3 regions of the Paenibacillus sp. FSL H7-0323 genome follow, and region 3 is predicted to be linked to each of the others. Evidence: predicted binding sites of a transcription regulator. Region 3 holds the regulator's gene; each other region holds the start of a gene.
What was found. Region 3 encodes Rex, which represses fermentation and respiration genes when NADH is low (regulators of the CRP and FNR family bind a similar motif). Its sites were predicted from a motif close to TTGTGAAATATTTCACAA; they were not measured.
Positions count from the first base shown of each region.

Region 1 (7,518 bases), 270 kb from region 3:
GTACCTGCATTCATCGAAAAGAGCGCGGATATCGATCAAGCCGTAACGGACATCATTCTTTCCAAAACATTTGATAATGGTATGATCTGCGCTTCCGAGCAAGCTGTTATTATCGAAGAACCAATCTTCGATCAAGTGAAAAAGAAAATGATCGCTAATGGCTGCTACTTTGTTAACAAAGAAGAAGCTGCCAAACTTACTAGCGGCGCTATGAACGTTGATAAATGTGCGGTTAATCCAGCAATCGTTGGACAATCCGCAGTGAAAATTGCTGAAATGTGCGGCATTCAAGTTCCTGCCGGCACTAAGATTCTGGTAGCAGAACTTGAAGGTGTAGGCACTAAATATCCATTGTCCGCTGAAAAATTGAGTCCTGTGCTTGCTTGCTACAAAGTTAAAAACGCAGATCAAGGTATTGAACGCGCAGCACAAGTTGTTGAATTTGGTGGTATGGGCCATAGTTCGGCTATCCACTCCAACAATGAAGAAGTAATCATGAAGTTCTCTAACCGTCTGCAAACAGGACGTATTCTCGTTAACTCGCCTTCCACTCATGGTGCGATCGGCGATATCTATAACACTAACATCCCTTCGTTGACGCTGGGCTGCGGATCTTATGGTCGTAACTCCGTGTCGCAAAACGTTACAGCAATCAATTTGATCAACGTGAAAAGGGTGAATCGTCGTACCGTGAATATGCAATGGTTTAAAGTACCTGACAAGATCTATTTCGAAAAAGGCGCTACTCAGTACCTGACCAAAATGCCTGATATCACACGTGTCGCAATTATCACTGACCCAATGATGGTTAAGCTTGGATATGTTGAGAGAGTTGAACATTACCTGCGTCAACGCCAAACTCCTGTAGCAATCGAAGTGTTCTCGGAAGTTGAACCAGATCCATCAACAACTACAGTTGAAAAAGGTACTGCAATGATGAACAGATTCCAACCGGACTGCATCATCGCACTTGGCGGTGGTTCCCCAATGGATGCTGCAAAAGGAATGTGGTTATTCTATGAACATCCAGACGCAGACTTTAATGGTCTGAAACAAAAATTCATGGATATCCGTAAACGGGTTTACAAATTCCCTAAACTTGGAAACAAAGCTAAGTTTGTAGCGATTCCAACTACTTCGGGTACAGGTTCGGAAGTAACATCTTTCGCAGTTATTACCGATAAAACAACTGAACAACACACTAAATATCCTTTGGCTGACTACGAGCTAACTCCAGACGTAGCTATCATTGATCCAGAGTTCGTATATAGCTTGCCAAAAACTGCTGTAGCTGATACAGGTATGGACGTATTGACACATGCCATCGAAGCTTATGTATCTGTTATGGCGAGTGACTACACGGATGGTCTGGCAATTAAAGCAATCCAATTGGTATTCCAATACCTTGAAAAATCGGCTCTTGAAGGCGACAGAGTTGCCCGTGAAAAAATGCATAACGCATCAACACTTGCTGGTATGGCCTTTGCTAATGCTTTCCTGGGTATTAACCACAGCTTGGCGCATAAATGGGGCGGTCAATATCACACTGCTCACGGTCGTACTAATGCGATCCTTATGCCACACGTTATTCGTTACAATGCCAAGAAACCTACGAAGTTCGCTTCGTTCCCTAAATATTCACACTTCGTAGCTGACGAGCGTTATGCAGAAATCGCCCGTATTCTGGGATTGCCAGCTCGCACAACTGAAGAAGGTGTAACTAGCCTGATCAATGCTATTCGCGACATGAACAAAAAACTGGGTATCGAAGAATCCTTCCAACAATTGGGCTTTGATCCTAAGGATTTTGAATCCCATGTAGATTACTTGGCTGACCGTGCATTTGAAGATCAATGTACAACTGCCAATCCTAAGCTGCCGCTGGTATCTGAACTCGCAGATGTATATCGTAATGCTTTCTACGGAAGATTTGATAATTAATATTTGGTTAAGTAGATAATAGGATGGTTGTGGATTAGATATAAGTGACAAATATCACCGGAAAGGTGATATTTGTCACAGTCTATTTATAGAAAATAAACTAAAATGTTTATATAAACAACGGTCCCATATATGGAACAATGATTGTGAATTTTCGAACAACCATATTTTTCTTGGGATCACGAGACACGGGATCAACCTTCAAGCCCGCGATCTCTACAAATATAATATAAATATAGATGGAGGGATTTAGCATGTCGGTGATTGAAAAAGATGTACAAGAAGTGAAATCCGGTTGGAGAAGTTTTGCAAAAGGTAAATGGTCCAGAAAAGTTGACGTTAACAACTTTATCGCAAGCAACATTAAGCCTTATGAAGGAAACGAAGAATTCCTCGTAGGACCTACTAGTAACACAACTGAACTGTGGAAGATTATTTCCCAATTGAGCAAGGAAGAAAGAGAAAGAGGCGGCGTATGGGATGTTTCCCTAGATACTGTCTCCACAATCACTTCACATGCTCCAGGCTACATTGACAAGGACAAGGAACAAATTGTAGGCGTACAGACTGATGCTCCTTTCAAACGTTCCATCCAGCCATTCGGCGGGATCAAGATGATGGTTGATGCTACGAAGGCTTATGGCTTCGAGCTTCCACAAAACATCGTTGACATGTTTACGAACATTCGCAAAACGCATAACCAAGGCGTATTTGATGCATATACACCAGACATGAGAGCTGTGCGTAAATCCGGCGTAATTACAGGTCTTCCTGATGCTTACGGCCGCGGACGCATCATCGGCGACTACCGCCGCATTGCTCTGTACGGTATTGATTTCCTCATTAAAGACAAAAAACAACAACAAACTGAGCTTGAAGTAGATTCCATGACTGAAGATATCATTCGTTTGCGTGAAGAGCTGTCCGAACAAATTCGTGCACTTGGCGAATTGAAAGAAATGGCAGCTGCTCATGGTATGGATATTTCCAGACCGGCGACCAACTTCAAAGAAGCTACTCAATGGGTATACTTCGGTTATCTGGCAGCAGTTAAAGAGCAAAATGGTGCGGCGATGTCCCTGGGCCGTGTGTCCTCTTTCCTGGACATCTATGCAGAACGCGATATTGCTGAAGGTACTTTGACTGAAGAACAAGTACAAGAAATCGTCGATCATTTCGTAATGAAACTGCGTATCGTGAAATTCTTGCGTACACCTGACTATAATGATCTGTTCTCCGGCGACCCAACATGGGTAACTGAATCCATCGGTGGTATGGCTGAAGACGGAACAACTCGTGTTACTAAGAACAGCTTCCGTTTCTTGAACACCCTGTACAACTTGGGTCCAGCTCCGGAACCAAACTTAACTGTACTGTGGTCCGAAAAATTGCCTGAAGCCTTCAAAAAATATTGTGCTAAGGTTTCCATCGAAACTAGTGCAATTCAGTATGAAAATGACGATGTAATGCGTCCATACTGGGGTGAAGATTATGCGATTGCTTGCTGCGTATCTCCAATGCGTATCGGTAAACAAATGCAGTTCTTCGGTGCTCGTGCCAACCTGGCAAAAGCATTACTGTATGCTATCAATGGTGGTGTGGATGAAAAATCCGGAGCACAAGTTGGACCGGAATTCCCAGCGATCACTTCTGAATATCTGGATTATGACGAAGTAATGAAACGTTTCAAACCGATGATGGAGTGGTTGGCTAAGACTTATGTTAACACTTTGAACATCATTCACTATATGCATGACAAATATTCTTACGAACGTATCGAAATGGCGCTGCATGACCGTGACATTCTGCGTACGATGGCTTGTGGTATTGCTGGGCTGTCCGTTGCAGCAGACTCACTAAGCGCAATTAAATACGCCAAAGTAAAACCTATTCGTAACGAACAAGGTATTGCGATCGATTTCGAAACCGAAGGCGAATTCCCTTGCTACGGTAACAATGACGATGCTGTTGACAGCATCGCAGTAGAATTGGTTGAAACCTTCATGACTATGATCCGTAAAAACAAAACATATCGTGATTCTGTGCCGACTCAATCGGTACTGACCATTACTTCGAATGTAGTGTACGGTAAGAAGACAGGTACTACACCTGACGGACGTAAGAAAGGTGAACCTTTCGCACCAGGTGCTAACCCAATGCACGGACGTGACAAGAAAGGTGCCTTGGCTTCCCTGAACTCTGTAGCTAAACTGCCTTACTCCGATGCACAAGATGGTATCTCTAATACGTTCTCCATCGTACCTAAGGCACTTGGTAAAGACGAGGATTCCCGTAAGTCTAACCTGGTACACATGATGGATGGATACTTCCATAACAACGCTCAGCATTTGAATGTTAACGTATTTAACCGTGAACAGCTGATGGACGCTATGGAGCACCCAGAGAACTATCCACAATTGACTATCCGTGTATCCGGTTATGCAGTTAACTTCATCAAGCTGACTCGTGAACAACAAATGGATGTAATCAACCGTACATTCCACGGTTCGATGTAATTTGTTCCTGTCATGAAGATCTTTGAATTAGTACTACTATTGAAATAATTGCAAGGAAGATACCGCCCTTGTCTCAAGGGCGGTAATATCTTGTTTGAGAATTGTTAAAATTTTAAATTTTATTGCCGCGATATAGGGATATGACAGTCTCAAGGACAGGGATCTTCATCGTTGAAAAAGGGACTGTTAGTCTGGCGTGGCGAAAGGATGACATCCTATGATTAAAGGTCGCATACATTCTTTGGAAACCTTTGGAACCGTTGATGGACCTGGTATTCGATTTGTCTTATTTATGCAAGGCTGCTTGCTGAAATGTCAGTATTGCCATAACCCTGATACCTGGGCTTTAGATGAAGGTAAAGAAATGACTCTAGAAGAAGTGCTTTCGGAAATCGAGCCATATATAAACTATTATCGTTCATCCGGTGGCGGGTTAACTGTATCCGGTGGAGAACCAACCTTGCAGGCGCAATTTGTAAAGCAGTTATTCACGGAAGTGAAGAAGCGTTGGAATTTGCACACCACATTAGACAGTAATGGTTACAACGAAGGTGACAAGATTAATGACTTATTGGATGTAACAGATTTGGTTATGCTTGATCTGAAGCATATTGATGAAGAAGCGCATATCAAATTAACCGGTAAATCCAATGATCGAACTTTGAAGCTTGCACGCTGGCTCTCAGACCATAATCGTAAGATGTGGATCCGACATGTATATGTTCCTGGTATTCATGATCGTGAAGAGGATCTCATTAACTTAGGTCGTTATATTGGAACCTTAAATGGCGTCGAGAAATTCGAAATCTTACCTTATCATCAGATGGGTATCTATAAATGGGAAATGCTCGGCAAAGCTTATGAACTGGATGGAGTACCTTCTCCAACAGAAGAAGAAGTGCAACGGGCATATCGCTTGGTCGAAGAAGGTCGTAAGCAAACGGCATTGGTATAATAGATATCTATTTTTTAGAGAGACCGTACCCTCAGTGGTTGATCATCACTGAAGGTGCGGTTTTTTGTTATGAGGAAGTAAAAAGGGAGGGGTTAAATCTCCTCTGAGGGGGAATTTTATATTATTCCTAATAAAGACATGCTATAGTTACACGTGGTTTATGGGGTAGATAATAAATGAATATGTCAGGTAATATGACTAATTTGATATTTTAATTAAATGTTTTTAAAGAAAAACAAACTTTTGTGATGAGAAAAACAAATGAATAAAGCGATTTAACATTTTAATGTTATAAAATATAACTTATCGTGTAGTTGATTCCGCTTACATTAGAGATTTTTATCCCTATAGTGGATGAATCTTAACCTTACGATAATGAAGTCTGTTTTCTATAATAAGAAGTGTAAAGCACATCAATATATAGGGAGGGTCACAAGAAATGAAAAAAAGTATGACTTTGCTATTGTCCCTGATTTTCGTATCATCAGCTTTACTGACTGGTTGCGGAGGCAACAACAATGCGTCTTCTAACAAAGGAGATGGAAACGCTACCGCGACTAACTCAGCCGCTACAAATGCTCCAGCAACAGAAGAACCGGTAAATAACGAGCCATTTGAAATGACGATTCGTCACACTCAAATCGGTGCAGACAAGCAGAAACGTCTGGCTATTCTCGAAGAAGTAGTTAACAAAGTACAAGAGGATGTACCGGGTCTGACCTTTAAACTCGATGGGGTAGATTCAGATGTAAACCGTAAAGAAAAATTGCGTGGTGAAATGGCTGCGGGTAATCCACCGGAAATCTTCGATCTGTTCGGTAGCCCTGACTCCAAGATCTATGCTAAAGAAGGTAAATTACTTGACCTGACTCCAATCCTTGAGGAACTTGGAATTAAGGATAAATTCTCAAATCTTGATCCTTTCACTTATGAAGGAAAAATCTATGGATTGCCAATCGGTGGTTCTGGTGAAGGTTTCTTCTATAACAAAGAATACTATACAAGCAAGGGCTGGAAGGCTCCAACAACATTTGCTGAATTGGAACAACAATTGGCTGATATCAAGGCTGATGGAAAAGTACCTTTGGCTGGTGCATCCAAAGCTGGTTGGGTACCACTTATGTTAGCTAACCACCTGTGGTCACGTTATGCGGGTCCGGATGTAACTGCTAAATTTGCAACAGGCGAAGCTAAATGGTCTGATCCAAATGTAGTAAAAGGATTTGCGAAATACAAAGAATGGGTTGATAAAGGCTACTTCAAAAAAGGCGAACTTGGCTTTGAATATGCTGAATACACAACACAATTCACTAGTGGTGAAGCGATCCTGCTGTATGATGGTACTTGGAAATCCTCCGTATTTAAAACGGGCCAATCTGGCGAAGGTTTGATCGGTAAAGTTGGATTCTTCAACATCCCAGCAGTTGAAGGCGGAGCGGGTGACCAAACTGCATTGATGCGCGATGTGAACAATGGTTATGGTTTCTCTGCATCTGCTGAGAAAGATCCACGTCAATTGGCTGCTGTGAAATCTTTTATTAAAAACTTATTTAATGAAGAAATGCAATTGCGCGGACTTGTTGAAGATGGTGTATTGCCAGCAATGAAGATTGACCAAAACGTATTGAATGAGAATATTACTGATGATCTGATGAGCGAAATCGTAGGTGTACTTAACAACTCACAATCTTCGTTCCCAGCATTTGACTCTCTTGTTCAAGCTGATGTAACTACAGAAATCAGTAACATTCAAATTCAAAAACTGATTGGCGATCAGACGACTCCTGAGAAAATGGGCGAAGCTTTGCAAAAGGTACAAGAAGAAGCAAACGCAGCAGTTGAATAAATAGCTGCAAACTGAATGTACCCTGGTGCTAAATCCAGGGTACATTTTTAAAATCAAAGAAAATATGTGTTTGCACTTGATCTGAAGCATTCACTATTCGCCAGATGTCAAAGCAACCGGAGGTAGTCATGAATAAAGCATTAAGAAATCCAGTGGTATTTTTCCTTTTCGTTCTTCCAGCATTGATATTGTTCACGATGTTTTTCATTTACCCCATTTTTAGTTCTATTTATTACAGCTTTACTAGTTGGAACGGTGTA
Region 1 covers NZ_JBBODB010000001.1:2,911,182-2,918,699, reverse strand. The annotation lists gene adhE (bifunctional acetaldehyde-CoA/alcohol dehydrogenase) at 1-1,941, shown strand, start outside; gene pflB (formate C-acetyltransferase) at 2,196-4,457, shown strand; gene pflA (pyruvate formate-lyase-activating protein) at 4,675-5,412, shown strand; gene MHH89_RS13320 (extracellular solute-binding protein) at 5,852-7,258, shown strand; gene MHH89_RS13315 (carbohydrate ABC transporter permease) at 7,387-7,518, shown strand, end outside.
Region 1: pflB (formate C-acetyltransferase) is a predicted target of Rex. The motif match lies at 2,086-2,103, and genes of this name have one in related genera.

Region 2 (7,518 bases), 290 kb from region 3:
TATCTAACTTATCCGGTCACTATACTCCTTCAATTGAGCAAGCAAAATTATTCTCACAAGTTCTTGAGCAAATAGGGGTGAAAACTAAAAATGCATGGCTTGAAATATACACCATAGAAACAACTCCTTCAGGTTACGTTAATACAAATGAACTTGTTAAGATTTCTAGTATTCAGATAAAGTAGGTGATGAACGTGGAAGAGATAAAACAGATGAATAAAGATATTTTTAAAGGGAATTTATTAAAAACTATTGAGGAAATATCAAGAAAGAAAGGATTGATTTTTACCGATTGTAAATTTGTTATAGAGCCTGTGAAAGAAAAAGACAAGCCGCTAAACGGTGCAGATGATATGATGAGGCTAAACATTTTAAGTGAAGAAAACATTGGGAATAAGCAATTAACGCTGGATAAAACTATAAATATACTTTGTGGACTAGAACCATTAGTACCAATATGGATAGATGTAATCTTCATTGAAATGAATGAAGACACGGCTATTTATAAGTTGCGGTGCAGTTTAAGGTTTAGAAAGCCGACTTTATTAAGAAATGCAGAAACTGGACACGCTCCTTTTAAGGCTGTAACAGAAGAAACTTTTTAAGTATTGCTCAAGCTTCTTCTTTTGGTGGGGCTACCCAGTGCCTAAGTAATCTATTATTCAGCCAATAACACATATAATACCTGTATAAAATTTCGTCATTTCGTTTGTACATACAATAATGCTTGGTAATTTTAACCTAAAGTACGCTAAAGCGTTATGTAAACAGGTTGATTGTGGTCAGAGATCACCATAATTGACCTTTTTCGTTCAACAAAGAGATACAATTTTCGTGAGTACAATCACAAGTCAAAACTCCTTTCAGGGTTAAGGTGAACAGGTGGAAAAGATTTTTTCAGAACCTGATCACATATCCTGAGGAGGAACTATTATGGAAACTAAACAACCTAATGATAGAATTTCGGATTTACAGCATAAGCAATCGGTGCAACCTGGATTTACTCCAGATGCCCTGGTAAAAGATATAGTGCTGCAATTCCCAAAAGCTGCGGATTATTTCAAGTCCAAACGGATTGATTTCTGCTGTGGAGGCGCCAAACCTCTTGCTGAAGCAGCGGTAGAGCGTGGACTAGATCAAGAGATGATCATTAGTGATCTCAACAAGCTGTTCGAGGAATATCCGGTACCTCAAGAAGAACTCGCATGGAATATAGCACCTTCTGCAGAGTTAATCGAGCATATCGTGAGTAAACATCACCATTACCTGCGGGAAGAGCTGCCCCTGATTAGCCAAAATGTAACTAAGGTATACCGGGTTCATGGCGGAGATTCCCCTCATTTAGAAGAGTTATATAGTTTGTTTAATGCACTCAAGGAAGATCTGCTTCAGCATACAGCTAAAGAAGAGGAAGACGAGTTTCCAAAATTATTAGCGTATGATGCCAATCCAAGTGAAGAAGGGCTGACCATACTTCGCGAGGCATTAATTGAACTCGAGAGTGAACATGACACAGCAGGCGATATATTGAGACAAATACGCAAAATAACAGCTGATTTCACCCCACCGGCTCATGCTTGTACAACCTATCGTTTGACTTATGCCCGGCTAGAGGAGCTGGAGAGCATGACTTTTGAACATGTTCATCTGGAGAATAATATATTGTTCCCTAGATTCCAGTAGAAAAAATGAGTTTTCATAGAGTCCCTTAGGGGACTTTTTTTATATTTGAGAACAAAGCTTATTTACGTTATTCTTAAATAGACAGTATGCATAACTTACTACAAGCCTGAGACGCTGTGTGGTCATTAGGCGGGACAAGGCGGTGTCACTATGCCCACGAAATATATGTGGAGGTTGTTACTAGGATTAGTCATCGTATTCATAATAGGTGGGTGTTCCACTCTTGCTGACATTAATAATGAAGGGAATAATGGCTTAGCAGGATCAGACGGACCTACGCTTTCGCTTATCGTTGCGGGAAATGACTTGCTTACCAACCCTTTGGACAAGCAGCTTAGCGAGAGCTACAGAAAAGGGATAACGATCTTTGACCTACTGAAAGGTAGTGGGAGGGCCACCTTTTCTGAGGATAACACAAGCATTCTAACGGTAAATAATATTTCACTCGGTCCAGGAATGAATTGGGAGCTGCAAATGGATGGGGAGACCATTGGACCTGAGGATTGGGGTCGAACAGTCGGGCATGAATCAAAATTAGTAATTACGGCGATGTCTAAGGAACAAGAGGAACCCCTTCAAATTGTGTTGTTGACCGTGAATGGTGGAAGTGAGCAAGTGAATTTGAATCATTCATATGTTATGGGATTTACTGAAGATTTAACAGTGAGAGGTTTGTTGAAGAACAGCAGTGTGGTGCAGTTGACCGAAGACAACAAAAAGGTGTTATCCATTGGTGATTATACTCCCCTTAGCAATGAAGTTTGGAAGATGAAGGTGAATGGGAAGCAGCTGCTTGAAAATGGAATGGACATGAAGCTTAGAGTGCAGGATGAATTGGAGATTTTATTGGCTATACGTTAAAAAAAAAGTACATAAATGCCAGATCAACGGTTGCTCAGAACCCGTGATCTGGCTTTTTTAATTGGAAGCTATAACCTAATAAACTTGTCTTATTTTTATGTGAAAACATTCACATTTAATGTGACTGTAATCACAATCTCTCTTAAATTTTGAAATGTATAATTCCATTATGTAGAAGAGAAGTTGAAGCAAAGTTCAACAAGAACGGATAAGACTGAGGAGGCACCTAACCATGGCAGCGAAGAGAGAAAAATTAGTATTAATAGGCAACGGTATGGCAGGCATAGGTACGCTAGAGCAGATATTGAAGCTAGGTGGAGCTTATGACATTACGGTCTTTGGAAGCGAACCTCATCCCAATTATAATCGGATCATGTTGTCCTATGTTCTCGAAGGTAGCAAAACCATCAACGATATCATCCTAAACGACTGGAATTGGTATGAAGATAACAACATTACCTTGCATACAGCAACAACAGTTACACGAATTGACGAGCATTCTAAGCAAGTAATTGCGGATAACGGTATGGCTGTTTCTTACGATAAAGTGATTATTGCAACGGGTTCGAATTCATTTATTTTACCTGTACCTGGTTGTGATAAGGAAGGCGTTGTGGGTTTCCGGGATATTGCAGATTGTGATGCAATGCTGGCTGCGGCTAAACAATACAACAAAGCGGCGGTAATCGGCGGGGGTTTACTTGGCTTGGAAGCGGCAAAGGGTCTTGTGAACCTTGGCATGGACGTTACTGTAGTGCATCTGATGGAAGATCTAATGGAGCGCCAGCTGGATCGTAATGCCTCCTCTATGTTGCAGGCTGAGCTAGAGCGTCAAGGCGTGAAATTTGCCATGGGCAAACAAACAGTAGAATTGACCGGGGAACAGAGAGTAAGTGGATTACAATTTAGTGATGGCACTTCACTTGCGGCTGATTTTGTAGTTATGGCTGTAGGCATCAAACCGAATATAACTGTGGCAAAAGAAAGCGGAATTGCTGTTAATCGTGGGATTGTAGTGGACGATTATCTGCAGACCTCTATGCAAAATGTATATTCCATTGGCGAATGTGCCGAACATCGCGGAGTTTGTTACGGATTAGTAGCTCCGCTATTCGAGCAGGGGATGGTTCTAGCTAAACATCTCTGCGGAAGCGATACAAACCCATATGAAGGTTCTGTTGTCTCCACCAAATTAAAAATTTCCGGAGTGGATGTATTTTCTGCAGGTGAGTTTATGGATTCTCCTGAACATGCTGTAATCTCAAGCAAAGATGAATGGAAGCGAACCTATAAGAAAATTCTGCTCAAAGACAATGTCATTGTTGGTGCAGTCCTGTTCGGGGATGTGACAGAGTCGGCTAACCTGCAAAAGTTAGTAAAACAAGGCGCTGTAATGACCGATGAAATTTATACAGAGGTTATGGGTACGGGCTGCTGCGGAAATGGAGCCAAAAAGAGCACATCCGTAGAAGCGATGGCGGACGAAGAAATCGTTTGTGGCTGTAACGGGGTTACGAAAAAAGCGATTGTGGATGCGGTCATAGAAAATGGTTTTACTACTGTGGACGAAATAAAAGCATGTACAGGAGCGACGCGCTCTTGCGGAGGTTGTAAACCGGTTGTAGAACAAATTTTACAATTTGTCCTGGGTGATAGTTTTGAGCAGTCTGCCAAGCAAGGAATTTGTAACTGCACAACGCTTAGCCGGGATGAGATTGTTGCTGAGATTACAGCTAAAGGTCTTAGTACTACTAAAGAGGTTATGCATGTACTGGGTTGGAAACAAGAGGAAGGCTGCTCTAAATGCCGTCCGGCGATTAACTATTATCTGGGGATGATAAATCCGGATACACATCAAGACGAGAAGGAATCACGCTTTGTTAATGAACGTATGGGAGCCAATATTCAGAAAGACGGAACCTATACCGTTATTCCACGCATGTATGGCGGGGTAACGACACCGGAGGATTTGAAGAAAATCGCCGATGTCTCCCTTAAATATGATGTAAAAGTTGTGAAGGTGACGGGTGGGCAACGCCTGGATCTAATCGGGGTGAAAAAAGAGGATCTGCCGAAAGTATGGGAAGAGCTCGATATGCCATCAGGTTATGGTTATGCCAAGTCGCTACGTACCGTTAAGACTTGTGTGGGTTCACAGTTCTGCCGTTTCGGCACACAGGATTCGCTGGGAATGGGCGCGCTCATAGAACGTAAGTATGAACGTCTTGATTTTCCTGCCAAGTTTAAAATAGCTGTCAACGGCTGCCCGCGTAACTGTGCGGAATCCTGTACGAAGGATATTGGCATCGTCGGTAATGATGGCGGTTGGGAAGTGTTTATCGGTGGTAACGGTGGGATCAAGCCACGGATCGCTGACTCCTTCTGCAAAATAAAGACCGATGAAGAGTTGATCGAAGTGTGCTCCGCTGTGATGCAATATTACCGTGAGACCGGCAATTATTTGGAGAGAACCTCCGAGTGGGTTGAGCGTATGGGACTTGAGCAGATTCAAATGGTCATTTTGAATAATGAAGATAACCGCAAAGAGCTGGCCGCACGGATTGACTTTGCTCTGACTCAGGTTACGGATCCTTGGAAAAAAATGCTCAATGACAGCAGCACTCGTACTGCGCTTTTTGAAGAAACAAGAGTCTAGCGGATATAACGCACACAGAAGGGGAGAGACCAATGAATAAGACCACACAAACGTATGCAATAGGATCAGTACAGGATTTCCTGCTGCAAATTGGCCGCGTAGTGATTGCTGGAAATGTTGAACTGGCTGTGTTCCGTGCCTCTGACGGAGCCATCTATGCAGTAGAGAATCGCAGTCCTCATCCTAAGGGGGGCCCGCTTGCTGAAGGGATCGTGTCAGGTCACTATCTGTACGATCCACTGTACGATTGGAAAATCGATCTGCGCACGGGTGAGGTGCAGGCACCAGACCAAGGTAGTGTGGTGACTTATCCAGTCACACTGGACGGAGAGAAAGTTACAGTGAGCGTGTAGACACCGAAGATTGTAGTAATAGATTTAATAGAAAACGGTGGGGTGGAGTATTATGTTTACGCAAAGTGTGGAGAGCATCGTAGAGACGGCAGTCAGTAAGCGGGACAAAATGAATGAAAGCTTGCCAAGATATTTTCTAGCAGCCCTATTGGCAGGTGCTTATGTAGGCATTGGGATTATCCTTATTTTCTCCCTAGGAGCACCGCTAGCGGCTGCCAAATCTCCTTTCCAACCGCTTATTATGGGCACATCCTTCGGCATCGCCCTGACGCTTGTAGTATTTGCAGGCTCAGAGCTGTTTACCGGGAATAATATGTTTTTTACTGTAAGTACACTGGCAGGCAGAACCAGTATCTGGGATACCGTTAAGAACTGGATTCTTGTATTCATCGGGAATGTGGTAGGTGCAGTGATTTTAGCACTTTTAATTCGTGGGACTGGGTTGTTCAGTGCTGCGCCGCCGGAGCATTTGATTTTTACAGCCGCTGCTAAAAAAATGAGTCTCCCGTTCTCTGAGCTGTTTTTTCGTGGGATCCTATGTAACTGGCTGGTCTGTTTAGCGCTATGGATGTCCTCACGCGCTAAAAGTGAATCTGCTAAGCTAATCTTAATCTGGTGGTGTCTGTTTGCCTTTATCGCAAGCGGATATGAGCATAGTGTGGCTAATATGACTCTGCTTAGTGTTGCTGTGTTGCTTCCAAATCATCCGGAAACCATTACGATAGCTGGATGGCTGCATAATATGATCCCTGTAACTTTGGGGAATATCATTGGTGGAGGCGTATTCGTCGGTATGGCCTATTGGGTGATCTCACCAGTGCGTGGTGCTCGCAACAACCGTTAAGATCCATTTTTAATTAACTATATTAGAGCTGAACCGATCTTGGGTTTAGCTCTTTTTTTGTTGAATATAAAAAAAAGACACCTGCATTAGGCGCCTTGGACCACTCTATTTTATATTATGCAGAATAATTGGGTCATGTATGTTTCATTGAGGTGAATAGAGGGTATATTATAACGGAATTAGATCCGGCAGATTTCGTTCGGACACAATTCGCAGTGGCAAATTTCTTGCAGCATGCCAAGGTCCTTGATGACAATCATACCGTTCTCATACTCAACAGCATCTTTTTTACGCAGGTCGCTCAGCATCCGGTTAACACTTTCACGAGTGGCACCGATCATGTTGGACAAATCTGTATGCGTAATTTTTTTGTTGATAAGGATATTCTCACCATCGCTGCTCTTCTCACCGTAGGTGTTGCCAAGACGAATGAGCGTGGAGCAGAGTGCACCTGGTTTGCCGTACATCATTAGATCACGGAATTTAGTTTGGGTGAGACGGTGATGAATACCCATCCATTTCATAAAGTCGATAGCAAAGTCACAATGTTGGCAGATGAGAATTTCTAGATCTTTTTGTTCGATGACGCCAACTTCACTTTCTTCAATCACTTCGGCTGTAAAGCTATGCTTAGTGCTGAAGAATGGATCTGCTTGACCTACCATATCACCAGCTTGATACATATAAAGAATGAGTTCTTTACCTTCATCAGTAGATTTAGTTAATTTCACACGTCCACGTTTGATATAAAACAATTTATCCGAGTAGTCGCCTTCCCAGAATAGATGTGAACCCTCTGGAACTATGCGCTCTTTCATTGTAACTAGAAGTCTGTTGAAATTCTGTTCGGAGAAACAGTTTGTATTTCCGTGGGCTTCGATAACATTGTAATGTTCTTTTAGCATAATCGACATCCCCTTTATTCCCTCAGTTTTTCAGTAAATTTTAAATTAATTATACCTTGAAAATCCCTCGAATTGGTTATAAAAAATCGTTTAAAAGTGTCGAATTTTCAACATTGTGATAAATTTCACTTCTAAAGTGTTCGATGTAATATTCTTTTTAACTAAAAAAGAGTAAGTGATCTCACGTTTATGATATATGAACAGCGGCTATCCATT
Region 2 covers NZ_JBBODB010000001.1:2,933,125-2,940,642, reverse strand. The annotation lists gene MHH89_RS13415 (hypothetical protein) at 1-185, shown strand, start outside; gene MHH89_RS13410 (hypothetical protein) at 213-605, shown strand; gene ric (iron-sulfur cluster repair di-iron protein) at 988-1,683, shown strand; gene MHH89_RS13400 (hypothetical protein) at 1,834-2,544, shown strand; gene nirB (nitrite reductase large subunit NirB) at 2,777-5,200, shown strand; gene nirD (nitrite reductase small subunit NirD) at 5,233-5,553, shown strand; gene MHH89_RS13385 (formate/nitrite transporter family protein) at 5,606-6,397, shown strand; gene MHH89_RS13380 (Crp/Fnr family transcriptional regulator) at 6,577-7,302, opposite strand.
Region 2: nirB (nitrite reductase large subunit NirB) is a predicted target of Rex. The motif match lies at 2,642-2,659, and genes of this name have one in related genera.

Region 3 (7,518 bases):
AAAGTGACCTCATTGCGGTTAATACTGATATGAGAATTATTGACGCCCTCATATTGAGATACAATCTTCTGAAGTGGTTCCTGCATTGCAAACTGACGATACAAAAAGAAGCCACCAAACAATAGAGTAGCCGACAGTAGAGACGTTATCAGCACAGGTACAAGACGTAATTTCAAGAAACGTCCTCCTCTCAAAGATGACAAAATATAAAGCTCATTATAATAATTTATAGCTACTTGAGAGCTCATCAGAGAGACTGAAGTCTCTTATTGCTGTTCTAATTACAAGTAGTAGTATATCACAGGTGTATATACTAATTTCAAAATAAATGTGAATATATTTAAAATTTAATTTTTTAAATATTTCCATCAATACCAAATAAATTCCTCACTTTCGACAAAATCGGCCTTGATTTTTAATCAATCGGCCTATTTTCGTATGTGAATTTAAGGGAATATTCGGTGATAACCACCCATTCAGTATATCACTTAGTATATCACTTTTGTACATCAAATAAATGTAAACAAGCGAACTTATAATAAGTTCGCTTGTTTACTATGCCACCCTTAATTTCCTTATGTTCAGCTTAACTTTTAGGTAAACTGTAACCTTCGCCCATTCGGGACCCATCCGAAAAGCGATAAAATTGATAATAATACCGACCGCTCTGTTTATAAAAAAGCTGCCAAGCATACTCTCCGTTATATACTCCCGGCAGCAAGCGTTCAATCGTTATGTCCGGAAGATCAGCTTTGATAATGCCGCGTATTTGGGCTTCCGAGGTTCCTTTACTTAGTTCCTCAGCAAACACTGCGTCGTCGCCTTCAGCAAATTTTCCATCTACCGTAAAGCGGACCCAGACCATAAGAGCAGTCCCGGCTTCATTTTTCCCAGTTAATACCCAGTACACTGCATTTTCATCCCAAACCGATTTTTGTGCTTTGGTTACCTGTGTTAGACCCGCTCTGGTTTTGGCAACATCCTTAGCGATATCACGCTCGTTCCATTGATCTTTCATAATATAGGCATAGAACTGGATAAGTCCAAACCCCAGGAGCAGAATCAGAACTGACCCCAGGAGGATCCATTTTTTCCTTTTCTTCAAGGTACAGCTCCCTTTCTAGTAATATATCTTTTTTGATTATATAACACACCCGCGCGTTTATCCAAAATTTCATAATTTTCTAGCTTTCCCAGCCTTAAAAATACACAAAAGGCCGCAACTTTTGCTAAAAGCAAAAAGTCGCAGCCTATTATTTATTCGTTATTCTCCAGACTTAACGCTTCAATAAACCTTCGAAGGCTTCTTGCGCTTTACGCCGGATAGCTTCCTCATCCAGGGTTAAGCATTGTCCATGCTTGATGACCTGTTTACCATTCACCCACACATGCTCAACATCCTTAGCGCTAGCAGAGTAAACTGCATGAGACAACAGATCTGTGTGTGGCAGCAAATGCGGCTGATCGATATCAACAGCAATGAAATCTGCTTTCATCCCTACAGCAAGTCTGCCTACATTATTTAAAAAGATGGACTGCGCGCCATATTCTGTAGCCATACGCAGAGCCTCTGGAGCTGGAACAGCCGTTGGATCACCGCTGACACCCTTATGAATGAGAGCTGCAAGCCGCATCTCTTCAAACATATCCAAGTTATTGTTGCTTGCCGCGCCATCCGTGCCAAGAGACACCTTCACACCAGCTTTTAGAAGATCAGTAACCCGAGCCACTCCGCTAGCCAGCTTCAAATTACTGCCCGGATTATGAGATACACCCACATTATGGCGAGCCAAGATCTCAATCTCTTCATCATTTAAATGAACACCATGTGCAACTATCGAGGGACGTGTAAACATGCCAAGCTTCTCTAAGTGAGCTACAGGACGCAACCCGTAATCCGCCACATTTTGTTCCACTTCACGTTTCGTTTCGGACATATGCGTATGCATCGGTAAATCCAGATCATGCGCTGCCTGCACAAACTTAACCAGGAAGTCCGGAGGGCAAGTATAAGGGGCGTGTGGCGAGATCATAGTAGTAATTCTACCGTCAGCCTTTCCATGCCAGTTACGGGCAAAAGAAATCGCTTCCGCAAGCTTGTGATTCTGTACATCCTCTGGACATAACCCGATCACACCACGCATCAATACGGAACGGATACCTGATAACTCAGCTACCTCGGCTACTCGGTCCATATGATCATACATATCGAGGAAGGTCGTAGTTCCACCCTTCAGCATTTCCAATACAGATAAGGAGGTTCCCCAGTATACATCATCACCGGAGAACTTTTCCTCCATTGGCCACATCTTCTCCTGAAGCCACACTTGTAGCGCTAAATCATCTCCATATCCACGCAGCAAAGACATCGCCGCATGACCATGTGTGTTTACAAGTCCAGGCATGAACAGCAGACGGCTGCCATCAACCACTTGCACTCCAGCTTCCATCTGAGGCTCTTCTTTTCCTATGTAAGTGATTAAATCATCTTCAATAGTCATATATCCACTCAGAACCGGCTCATCCGTTCCCGGAGTCAGAAAATACCCGCCCTTAATTATCGTTTTATTGTTGTTCATGTTCACTTTCTTCCTTTCCATCCCGCAAGTAATAAGCAAGACTTTGCAGATCAGTTGTAAAATCAGCTGCATGCACCCGGATATTCGGTGGTGTCTTCAGAATCACAGGGGCAAAGTTCAAAATTGCTTCAATCCCAGAAGAAATGAGGATATCTGCTACATTTTGAGCTTCTGAATCAGGTACGGTAATAATGGCAATGCGAATACCTTGCTCACGAATTGTGCTGCCTAGTTCATCCATCGGTTGCACAGTAAGGGAGTTGATCTTACGTCCAACCTTAGGAGCGTACGAATCAAATATAGCCGTAATTTTCATAGTATCTTTGAGATATGCATTGTAATTAGACAAGGCATGTCCGAGATTACCTGCTCCAACTAAAGCTACATTAAGCTGTTGATCCAGCTTCAGGATATGACGGATTTTCTCAATAAGATACGTTACATCATAGCCGATACCTTTTCTGCCGAAGTCACCAAAATATGCTAAATCCTTACGAATCTGTGCGGGATTAAGATCAAGCTTTTGTCCAAGTTCCTGAGAGGAAACTGTTAATATTTCGCGATTCTGGAGATCATTCAAAAAACGCAAGTACACAGGTAGTCTGCGAACAACGGCTTCTGATATTTTATCCGATTTCATATTTTTCCTCCTAAAAATAGTAATGTTCTTGTGAAAATCCATATTCAAACGTCTACCTCTCCTTATTAAGGACGGTACTGTAACACACCGCCCTTAAGGATAAGGAGGAGCTAAACTGAAGACGAGCGTTTTAAGAAGCGCCGCCATCCTCTAGCCATTCCGCTATGCGAGGGACCATTTGATCAGTAAGCATATGCTCCATTTTGGGACCAGGCAATGAATAAAGGAAATACTTCCCGTAATGAGATTCAATAACCCTTGTATCATAAACAATAACTATTCCGCGATCCTGCGCCGTGCGAACCAGTCTTCCGAATCCCTGCTTAAAACGAATAACCGCTTGAGGAACAGATAATTTCATGAACGGATTCTTCTTCTGGGCCTGCAATAACTCCGACTTCGCTTCCGCCAACGGGTGATTCGGTGGTTGAAACGGAAGTCTCACGATGGCCAGGCAAGTCAGTGCTTCACCTGGAATATCTACACCTTCCCAGAAGCTGCTCGTCCCCAGCAATACGGATGCTGCACTGTCCTGAAAGCGGCGGATCAGCTTGCTCCGGCTGCCACCTTCCACGCCTTGACCAAGCACCGTAATCTCTTGTGAGGCCAAAGCCTCTTTAAGCGGATCATATACCTGACGCAGCATTTTATAAGAAGTAAACAGAACCAGCATCCGCCCACGTGTTGTTTTAGCAGCTTCCGATAATGACTGTACGAGTGTATCGACAAATCGAGCATCGCCCACACTGCCCTTCACACTAGGAAAATCACGCGGTATAACTAACAGTGCCTGCTCGCGATACTTAAAGGGAGAAGGAAGAAGTGAGGTCATTAGACGTCCTTCTTCCGCAGCTTCGTTAAGTCCGAGATTATCAATCATAAATTGAAAAGACTTATCTACAGACAGCGTCGCCGAGGTAAGCACGATGCTTTTTTTCTTATCGAAGAACAACTCTTTAAGCTGGCTGCTAACATCCACAGGGACGGCATACATCTGCAGTGATTTGCTGCGGTAATTTCCATTTGCCTCCAGCCAATATACTACATTATCGTCATTCAGCCCCATAAAGAATCTTACTTGCTCACGGATGGAAGCCAAATCCTTAAATAAACCGCTAATATCAGTAACAAGACTGTCTGCTGAGGATTGGCTTTCCTGGTCGCGCATCTCGTTAAGCATTTTATCACCCTTACGGATGATGTCGCTTAACGTCAGATTCATAGTGTTCTCTAGTGCAACCAATTCATCCCAATCCTTCGGCTTACGGGCGGGAATCAACCGCATAACCAGTTGTCCCGCTTCCCCTGCCCCTGCATCACTGCGTTCCGGCAAAAGGCTGAACAGCTTGTCGCTGAGTGCATCCCAGGTTTCTTTGACGGTAAGCAGATCCGGGTAGATCCGATCGATGACTCCGCTCCATTCTGAAGCCTCTTCACTGCCTGACGACTGTAATATCTGACGCAGAGCAGGAAGCTGTCCGTTTCGGCTATCTTTATACAGTCGCGATAATGTGTGTGCCACAGTGAAATGCTTCATATGCATGCCAAGATGTTTACCAGCCACATCTTCTAAATGATGTGCTTCATCAATGACAAGATGCTCGTAAGCCGGAAGCAGCTGGTGCCCAGCCTTAACATCTGCGAATAGCTTGGAGTGGTTCGTAATAACCACGTCAGCAATCCCAGCTTCATGCTTGGCCCTATGATAATAACATTTGCGGAACCAAGGACAAGAACGGCCCAGACAGGAATCGGTATCGCTTGCCACCGTCTCCCAGAAGTCACCGCCCCGGCCGCTTAAATTCAGCTCTTCATCATCCCCTGATTCACTTTGAGTGAGCCATACAATCATCTGAGCGGCAGTAAGCGCATCTTCCCTTGGGCTTATAAAGTCCTTTTTATTAATTTTATGCTCAAACTTACGCAGACACAAATAATGCCCTCTTCCCTTAAAAATAGCAGCTTTAAACGGAAAAGGAACTACCTGCGTTAACAAAGGGATATCCCGCTCGCGCAATTGGTCCTGCAGATTAATGGTATGAGTGCTGACCATGACTTTTTCATTGGTGCGAACGCTTTGATAAATGGCAGGCAACAAATAACCGAGCGATTTACCGGTTCCTGTGCCCGCTTCGATCAGTAGGTGTTTGTCTTCGGCAAGTGCCGTCATCACCTCATTGATCATAATATCCTGAGCTTCCCGGCTTTCATACTGCGGTAATGTGTCTTTAAGTCGTTTGGTTACTTCGTCCATATAATCAGTAAAAGATAAATTCGCTAGCGGATTCTCAGCATGCTCATCTCTAGGTGGCGCTAACTCCGTCCAATCTCCTACTGCAAGCGCTAATTGACGATAGAAAGTCAGATCACCTTCGGGCTGTAGCGTTTCCGCTTCCCGCTCTCGCAGCAGACCATCAAAGTACCAGCCCAGATCACTATCCTCTTCGGTAAACAGCTCACAGAGTCTCTGGATCGTAAGCAGCGGCAGCTCGTAGAGCTCCTCCAGACATTTCAGCAGCACTAAAGCAGTCGCAAGTGCATCACTATCTGCCTGATGCGGACGATCATGTGTCACTCCAAAATGAGCACTGACAGAGCCTAGTTGATAAGATGTGAGCGAAGGAAAGCAAATTTTCAGAAAATCAATCGTATCCAAAATCCGCCCTTGAAATGGCAAATAACCACAACGATCTAAAGCATTTTGTAAAAAATGGAAGTCGAAAGCGACATTATGCCCTACAAGCACAACATCATCCAAGAGCGGAACAAGCTCCATCATCATCTCATCCAGCTCAGGCGCATCCTTAACATCATCATCGGTAATCCCCGTCAGACCTGTTATAAAAGGAGGAATCGGCGTTCCGGGCTTGACATAGGAACCATATACCCGGGAGATGGACCGGTCTTCTTCTATAATTGCAAGGCCAACCTGGATAATTTCACCCACGGATTGGGTTCCTGTTGTTTCAAAATCAAGCACGGCAAATTTCATTATAATTCTATTCCCTTTCAATTGAGACTCTTAATCAGCATAACAGAAGTTGCGAAAAAAGGCGATGCACACCACTGGTTCAGGGGATGCATCGCTTGAATGGAAATTTCCAAAACCGTTATTCTTTTACAAAAGGGAAACCAGCTGATTTCCAAAATGCAGCTTCCCTCCACGACGGCGGCATACCTCTAAGTTAACGTTTGGTTCCGGAAGCGCAGGGTCATGCTGCAAAGCAAGATCAAACAATTCCTGCGCTTCATTGAAACGTTCCTGTGAGGCTCGTATGCAGCCTAAAGCATTATAAACCATGGCTTTCAGCTTGGTTTCCCGTATCAAGCCCAGCATATGGTTCAGATGACTCCAAGCGGCCTCACCGTCACCTTCCTGCAGATAAGAGATGGCTAAATATAATCGAGCAGCCAAGCTATCCGGGTATTGCGCAATAACTTCTTTAAACTGATCAATACACTTTCCATACATCAGCAGCTTATAATACCCCTGACCTCTTACAAAGGAATCCATACATAGCTCTGGTGCTTCCTGTTCCGGCACTTCCTCTTCGACCACTGCTGTAAAATCCGCACTTTCGCGAAAGGAACTAAGCTTCTCAGCAAAAGCGAGCCATTCATCCATCACTTTGTCGCTCAGTCTATGCAGCATATTATAATTGCATAAAAGCTCGTTCCGGCGGGCACCCTCCGCTGTAGGGTAATCTGTTACGATCTCCTGAAGCACCTTGTTCATTTCAGCAAACAAATGTTGAAACATGGGCGATCCCCCTTACTGAAGATGAAATCAGTTCAGCTTGCCTGACTTCATTTTCTGCGAGATCGGGGTCTTTCATCCCTGCCATTCATTACATGGCGTAAGTCCATACATTAAGCGATTGTAGCATGCAATTCATGATCAGCCAGCTTCACTGGTTTGTTATTCTCATCCACGAATACCACCGTTGGCTTATGTGACTCCAGTTCTTCTGAGAACAACATCGCATACGAAATGATAATTACTGTATCGCCCGGCTGAACAAGACGAGCTGCGGCACCATTAAGACAGATCACTCCGCTTCCACGCGGTCCAGGGATTACATAGGTTTCCAGTCGTGAACCATTGTTGTTATCCACAATTTGAACTTTTTCATTCTCAAGAATGTCCGCGGCTTCCATCAAGCTCTCATCAATGGTAATACTGCCCACATAGTTCAAATTCGCTTCCGTTACTGTTGCGCGGTGAATTTTGGATTTCATCATATGTCTAAACAAGTGCAGCAACCTCCTTTGGAATAAATACATTATTATCAATCAAGC
Region 3 covers NZ_JBBODB010000001.1:2,640,261-2,647,778, forward strand. The annotation lists gene MHH89_RS12025 (hypothetical protein) at 1-176, opposite strand, end outside; gene MHH89_RS12030 (cell wall elongation regulator TseB-like domain-containing protein) at 587-1,105, opposite strand; gene MHH89_RS12035 (amidohydrolase) at 1,278-2,579, opposite strand; gene MHH89_RS12040 (redox-sensing transcriptional repressor Rex) at 2,566-3,219, opposite strand; gene dinG (ATP-dependent DNA helicase DinG) at 3,350-6,211, opposite strand; gene MHH89_RS12050 (tetratricopeptide repeat protein) at 6,338-6,979, opposite strand; gene panD (aspartate 1-decarboxylase) at 7,090-7,473, opposite strand; gene panC (pantoate--beta-alanine ligase) at 7,466-7,518, opposite strand, start outside.